One region of the Actinomadura chokoriensis genome, then DNA from elsewhere that is predicted to be linked to it. Evidence: riboswitches for the same ligand, from Rfam matches in the RefSeq annotation. Region 1 holds a riboswitch; the other holds the start of a gene.

The links. Region 1 has a riboswitch for glycine ahead of gcvT (glycine cleavage system aminomethyltransferase GcvT). Riboswitches for the same ligand answer to the same signal wherever they lie in the genome.
Region 2: another riboswitch for glycine. It lies ahead of gcvP (aminomethyl-transferring glycine dehydrogenase); the one in region 1 lies ahead of gcvT (glycine cleavage system aminomethyltransferase GcvT).

Annotation. Positions count from the first base shown of each region.
Region 1 is NZ_BAAAMW010000001.1:435,966-439,362, reverse strand. Features, by position in the region: gene gcvH (glycine cleavage system protein GcvH) at 1-74, opposite strand, end outside; gene gcvT (glycine cleavage system aminomethyltransferase GcvT) at 88-1,224, opposite strand; glycine riboswitch at 1,298-1,386, opposite strand; glycine riboswitch at 1,391-1,486, opposite strand; gene ABFX46_RS02075 (hypothetical protein) at 1,537-1,875, opposite strand; gene ABFX46_RS02070 (M50 family metallopeptidase) at 2,125-3,397, shown strand, end outside.
Region 2 is NZ_BAAAMW010000007.1:31,053-34,449, forward strand. Features, by position in the region: gene ABFX46_RS17035 (lysylphosphatidylglycerol synthase transmembrane domain-containing protein) at 1-1,315, opposite strand, end outside; glycine riboswitch at 1,587-1,681, shown strand; glycine riboswitch at 1,682-1,793, shown strand; gene gcvP (aminomethyl-transferring glycine dehydrogenase) at 1,853-3,397, shown strand, end outside.

The DNA.
Region 1 (3,397 bases):
ATGCCGTCCTCGCCGCCGAGGCCGGACACCCACTCGTGCTCTTCGCTGTAGCGGAGCTGCTCCGGAACGCTCACGATTCTCTCTCTTTCAGGAACGCTTGTAGAAGGGCAGGTCGACCACGTCCACCGGCTCGGGGCGGCCGCGGACGTCCACGGCCAGGGACGTGTCCTCGACGCCGCTGTCGAGGTAGGCCAGGGCGATCGGCCTGCCCAGTGTGGGGGAAGGGGCGCCGCTCGTCACGATCCCGCACGGCGTGCCGCCGGACGTGACGACCTGGTACCCCTTCCGCGGCGCGCGACGCCCGCGCGCGACCAGCCCCACGAGCCTACGGCCCGGCGGGGTCTGCGCCTGCGCCGCCAGGGTGGTCTTGCCCACGAAATCGACGGCCTTGTCCAGCTTCACGACCCGGCCGAGGCCCGCCTCGAACGGCGTCGTCTCGGCGGTCAGCTCGTTGCCGTACAGCGGCATGCCCGCTTCGAGGCGCAGCGAGTCGCGCGCTGCGAGCCCCGCCGGGACGACCCCGTCCACGGCGGCGAACGCGCGCCACAGCGCGGCGGTGTCGGAGGCGTCCGCGAAGAGCTCGAAGCCGTCCTCGCCCGTGTAGCCGGTGCGGGCGATCAGGGTGTCGACGCCCGCGACGCGTTCGGCGAGGACGGCGTAGTACTTGAGGTCGGCGACCGGCGCGTCGGTGAAGCCTTCGAGGATCTCCTGGGCGCGGGGGCCCTGCAGGGCGATCAGCCCGTAGGCGTCGGTGCGGTCGTCGACGGCGGCCTCGTAGCCGGCGGCCCGCTCGACCAGCGCGTCCCGGACGACGGCGGTGTTCGCCGCGTTCGCGACGACCATGAAGGTCTGTGTTTCGCCCCCATGGCTACGCCCCGCCACCCCCCGGTCGGCGAGCCGGTAGACGATCAGGTCGTCGAGGACGCCACCGTCGGGCGCGCAGATCATCGTGTAGCGGGCCTTGCCGACCGGCATCGAGGACAGGTTCCCGACCAGCGCGTAGTCGAGCGCGGCACCGGCGCCCGGCCCGGACAGGAAGATCTCTCCCATGTGCGACAGGTCGAACAGCCCCGCGCCGGTGCGGACGGCCTCGTGCTCGGCGGTCTCGCTCTTGTAGCGCAGCGGCATCAGGTACCCGGCGAAGTCGACCATGGTCGCGCCGAGGTCCCGGTGGACGTCGTGCAGCGGCGTGGTCTTCGGGTCGGCGGACGGGTCGGCGGACATCGGTTCGGCTCCTTCGTCGCGGGCGCGCGTGGTCCATCGTCCCACTCGCGCACCGGGCGTCGCGGTGCCTCCCCCTCTGTCATCTGCGCCTGAGAGCTTCACCCGCCGCCGGGCGGCGGGTTTTCACCTTCGGCGGGGGACCGGGTCCCCGCTTTCCAGAGGTCGCCTGACCCGTGCGGTCCGTGGGCCTGAGAGGTTCCGGGGAGGATTTGCTCCTTCGGCGTCCCACACCGGCTGCGTGGGACTCTCCCGCACGGGGTCGTCGGCTGGCCGCCAATCTAGCAGCGGCCCCCGCCCTGCGACCACCCTCCGTCAGCCCGCCGGCGGCGACGCCGACATCGACTTCACGCACGCCCGCAGGGCCGCCTTGATCTTTTCGAGGTCCTGCTTGTCGGGCGTGGTCGACGGGTTCGGGCTCGGCAGCTCGACCCCCTGCTCGTGCATGCAGTTGTTGAACCTCTCGGTCGCCCGCGACACCTCGGGCACCGGCGTCGCGGCGGTATTGCCGGGCGCCGTGCCGGGCGGCGCCGAGGCCGGTGCTGAGGCGGCCGGTGAGGGCGGCGGCGACGCGCCCGCGTCCCCGCCGTCGGAGCCGCCGCATCCGCTCAGCGCCAGCACGAGCACCAGCACGCCTACGTGACCGCGCTTCACAGGGGACCTCCGTGCTCAGGGGGTGAGATCGGCCCATGATGCGCGGGTGGGGCGGTGCCCGGCTATTCAGGCACGTGCCAATGACGCGCGCACGATTTAGCACCCTGCCTCAAAGGGGGCTCGCAGGCGCCCGGGATGCCGCGTCCACGCGTTGACTTCAACCGAACCGGGGCCGTTCGCGTACTCTGTTTTGGTCATCGAGATCACCCGCGGTGAGCGCGGGTGCACCGAGCTGAGGGGCATTGCCGGATGGTCTACCTGGCAGGGATGCTGATCCTGTTCTTCGGCCTGCTGGTGTCCATCGCGCTGCACGAGCTCGGCCACTTCTCCTTCGCCAAGCTCTTCAAGGTGCGGACGACCCAGTTCATGGTCGGCTTCGGCCCGACCATGTGGTCCAAGCGCAAGGGCGAGACCGAGTACGGCGTCAAGTGGATCCCGCTCGGCGGCTACATCCGCATGATCGGGATGCTGCCGCCGCGCAAGGGCGACGCCCCCGGGCAGGTCCGGCAGATCAGCACCGGTCCGTGGCAGGGCCTCATCGAGTCGGCGCGCGGCGCCGCACTGGAGGAGATCCGCCCCGGCGACGAGGACCGCGTCTTCTACGCCAAGAAGTGGTGGCAGAAGCTGCTCATCATGTTCGGCGGCCCGGCGATGAACCTGGTGCTCTCGGTGATGTTCTTCGCGATCCTGCTGATGGGGATCGGCACGATGCGGTCGCAGCCGGTCATCGGCGAGGTCCTCGAATGCATGGTGCCCGCCAGCCAGTCCCAGACGACGGAGTGCCCGAAGGACGCGAAGCCGACGCCGGCCGCGCAGGCCGGGCTCAAGGCCGGCGACCGGATCGTGGCGTTCGACGGCAGGAAGATCGACGGCGACTACGAGAAGCTGCAGGTCCTGATCCGCGACAACGGCGGCAGGACGGTCCCGATGACCGTCGAGCGCGGTGGGCAGGACGTGAAGCTGAACGTCCCGATCACCCGCAACCAGATGTACGACCTCAAGGACCACGACAAGGTGGTCAACGTCGGGTTCCTCGGCATCACCCCGATCCAGGCGATGGAGCGGCAGGGCCCGGGCGCGGTCGCGAGCACGATGGTCGACCTGACCGCGCGCACCACGGGCGCGCTGGTGCGGATGCCGCAGAAGATGGTCGGCGTCTGGAACGCCGCGTTCAGCGATGAGAAGCGCGACCCGAACGGCCCGGTCGGCGTCGTCGGCGTCAGCCGGATCGGCGGCGAGGTCGCCGCCTCCCAGGACTACACCGCCGCCGAGAAGGTGTCGTTCTTCGTCATGCTGCTCGGGTCGCTGAACCTCGCGGTCGGGCTGTTCAACCTCATCCCGCTGCTGCCGCTGGACGGCGGCCACATCGCCGGCGCCCTGCTGGAGGCGGTCAAGAAGGCGTTCGCCAAGGTCTTCCGCAGGCCCGACCCCGGCTACGTGGACGTCGCCAAGGCGCTCCCGGTGACGTACGTGATGGCGGTCGTGCTGATCGTCATGGGCGGCCTGCTGATCTACGCCGACC
Region 2 (3,397 bases), on a different contig from region 1:
GGTCGAGCCGCAGCGCGAGGTCGCCCGCCGCCGTCTCGCCGGCGCGCAGGTCGGTGACGTAGGCGAGGCCGTCCTCGCCGATGAGCAGCGCGCCGCCCTCCAGCCGCCGGTGCGCGAGCCGTCCCGCCTGCAGCGACCGGAACTGCCGCCAGACGTCGGTCAGCAGATCGTCGGTGATCTCCTCGTCCGGGACGTCGCCGAGCCGCCGCCCCGGCACGCGCTCGTAGGCCAGCAGCGCCGCCTCCGTGCCGACCTCGCAGGTGCCGATGAGCCGCGGGGTGCGGACGCCCGCCGCGTCCACCGCGTACGCCATCAGCGACTCCTGCTCCAGCGACCGGCGCAGCGACCGCAGCGTGCGCCCGGTCGTGGTGGCGCGCAGCCGCAGCAGCCGCCAGATCCGGTACAGCAGCCCGGCGGTCTGCTGGTCGCGGTCCAGGACGCGGACCTCCAGGTCCCACTCGCCGTGGGCGCTCCGGCCGAGCGGCGGGCGGGGGCCGTACCCGGCGGCGGCGCCCGAGGCCAGGACGACGCCGTAGCGGCGTCCGTCCTCGGTGTCGTCGGACGGCTCGTCCAGCCGCGCGCCCCGCTTCGGCCGCAGCCCGAGCCGCTCCAGCGACGCGACGACCGCCGCCCCGGTCGGGCGCGGGTTCGGGGTGCCGACGGCGTACAGGGTGCCGTGGCCGATGGCGCGGCCGAGGAGGTAGGTGGCCGCGAGCGCGGCGACGGAGGCGTAGGACGCGGTCAGCCCGGTCAGCGCCGCCAGCCCGATCATGGTCCAGGTCGCGGCCTGCCAGCGGGCGCGGCCCGCCATCCCGACCGCGCTGACGAACGCGATGACCGGCGCGATGTCGGTGTGCACGGGCGCGGTCTCGGTGCCGCCCCAGATCAGCGAGTCGAGGACGCCGCCGGGCGCCGCCCGCACCACCAGGTCGTCCAGCCCGACGGTGATGCCGAACGCGATCACGGCGGCCAGCAGCGCGATCGCGACCCGCGTCCCGTCCTTGTGGAACAGCCGCTCGACCGCGAACGCGATCGGCACCGCCAGCACCCCGAAGCTGGACACCAGCGTCGCCAGCGTCAGCAGCAGCCGCGGCGCGTGCGCGGTGCCCTGCGCGATGTCGGTCTGCAACCCGTGCGTGGTCTGCTGCGCGATCGACACCAGCAGCATCACCGCGGCCAGCCCCACCACCGAGCCGGCGAACCTGATCGCGTCGGCGGGCCGCCGGATCCGGTCCGGCTGGGCGGGCTCGTCGACGGGCACGCCGGCGGTCGCGCCGTGCCGCGGGCGCACCATGCCGTCGCGGGTCTGTGTCACGCCGTACCGCCGCCCCGACCGTCCGTCATCGTGATCAGCGTCCCAGAAGCGGCGGCGCGGCGTCGAGTGCCGGGCCGGCGTCCGGCCGGTCGCGCGTGCACCCCGCAGCCCCATCTCCGCCCCCGTGGCCCGAGGTCCGTCTTGTCCCAGGTGAGTGTGCACATCGTACCGGCCGGTACGACCCGGGGGAGGGCGGCGGCGGCACCCGTGTCCGGGGCGGGACGACGGCCCGGAGCCGGTTTTGGGTAGGGTTTCGCCTAGGACATGCCGTCGACCCTGTGCGGGAGAGACCCCACGCGGCCAGCGTGGGGCGCCGAAGGGGCAACCTCCCCGGAACCTCTCAGGCAAAAGGACCGCTCGGGCGAGGCACCTCTGGAAAGCAGGCGTCGATCCCCGCAGCCGGGGAAGGGCGGCTCACCGAAGGGGAAACCCCGCCGCGCGGGTGAAGCTCTCAGGTGCCGATGACAGAGGGGGAGACCTGCCGCCGGCCCGTGCCGGCGGCGGACCTGAGCGACCGCAGCAGCCAGGAGGCCCTCCATGACCGCCCAGTTCTTCGCGCCCGTGGCCGCGCCGCAGCATCCGCGTTCGGCGTTCGCCGACCGGCACATCGGCCCCGGCCCGGACGAGCAGGCCCGGATGCTGGCCGCCATCGGCTACTCCGGCGCCGAGGCGCTGATCGACGCCGCGGTCCCCGCCGCGATCCGCACCGCCCGCCCGCTCGGCCTGCCGCCCGCGCTGAGCGAGACCGCGGCGCTGGACCGGCTCCGCGAGCTCGCGTCCCGCAACACCGTGCTGACGTCCATGATCGGGCTCGGCTACCACGGGACGACCACGCCCGGCGTGATCATGCGGAACGTCCTGGAGAACCCCGGCTGGTACACCGCCTACACGCCCTACCAGCCGGAGATCTCGCAGGGCCGGCTCGAGGCGCTGCTGAACTTCCAGACGGTGGTCGCCGACCTGACCGGGCTGCCCGTCGCGAACGCCTCCATGCTGGACGAGGGCACCGCCGCCGCCGAGGGGATGGCGCTCGCGCACCGCGTGTCCAAGCGCAGGGAGCCGGGGGCGTTCCTCGTCGACGCCGACGCGCTGCCGCAGACGATCGAGGTCGTCCGGACCCGCGCGGTCCCGCTCGGCATCGAGGTGGTCACCGCCGACCTGTCCGGCGGGCTGCCGGACGGCGACTTCTTCGGCGTGCTGCTCCAGTACCCGGGCGCGTCCGGGGCCGTCCGCGACCTCGCGCCGGTCATCGCGCAGGCGCACGAGCGCGGCGCCAAGGCCGTCGTGGCCGCGGACCTGCTCGCGCTGACGCTGCTGCGCCCGCCGGGGGAGTCCGGCGCCGACATCGCCGTGGGGTCCGCGCAGCGGTTCGGCGTCCCCTACGGGTTCGGCGGCCCGCACGCCGGCTACATGGCGGTCGGCGAGGGCATCCAGCGGCAGCTGCCCGGACGGCTCGTCGGCGTGTCGGTCGACGCGGACGGCGCGACCGCCTACCGGCTGGCGCTGCAGACCCGCGAGCAGCACATCCGCCGCGAGAAGGCCACCAGCAACATCTGCACCGCCCAGGTGCTCCTCGCCGTGATGGCGAGCATGTACGCGGTGTACCACGGCCCCGAGGGGCTGGCCGCGATCGCGCAGCGCGCCCACCGCCGCGCCGCCGAGATCGCCGCGGGGCTGCGCGCCGCCGGCGTGGAGGTCGTGCACGGCGCGTTCTTCGACACCGTCCTCGCCCGCGTGCCCGGCCGGGCCGCCGAGGTCGTCGCCGCCGCCCGCGAGCGCGGGATCAACCTGCGCCCGGACGGCCCCGACCGGGTCGGGATCGCCTGCGACGAGACCACGCTGCCCGAGCACGTCACCGCCGTCCTGGCGGCGTTCGGCGCCGCCCCCGCGGAGACCGCCGCCGAGGCGATCCCGGACGCGCTGCGCCGCGAGAGCCCCTACCTGACCCACCCGGTCTTCCACGCGCACCGCTCCGAGACCGCGATGCTGCGCTACCTGCGCCGCCTCCAGGACAAGGACATCGCGCTCGACCGCTCCATGATCCCGCTCGGCTCCTGCACGATGAAGCTGAACGCGACCGCG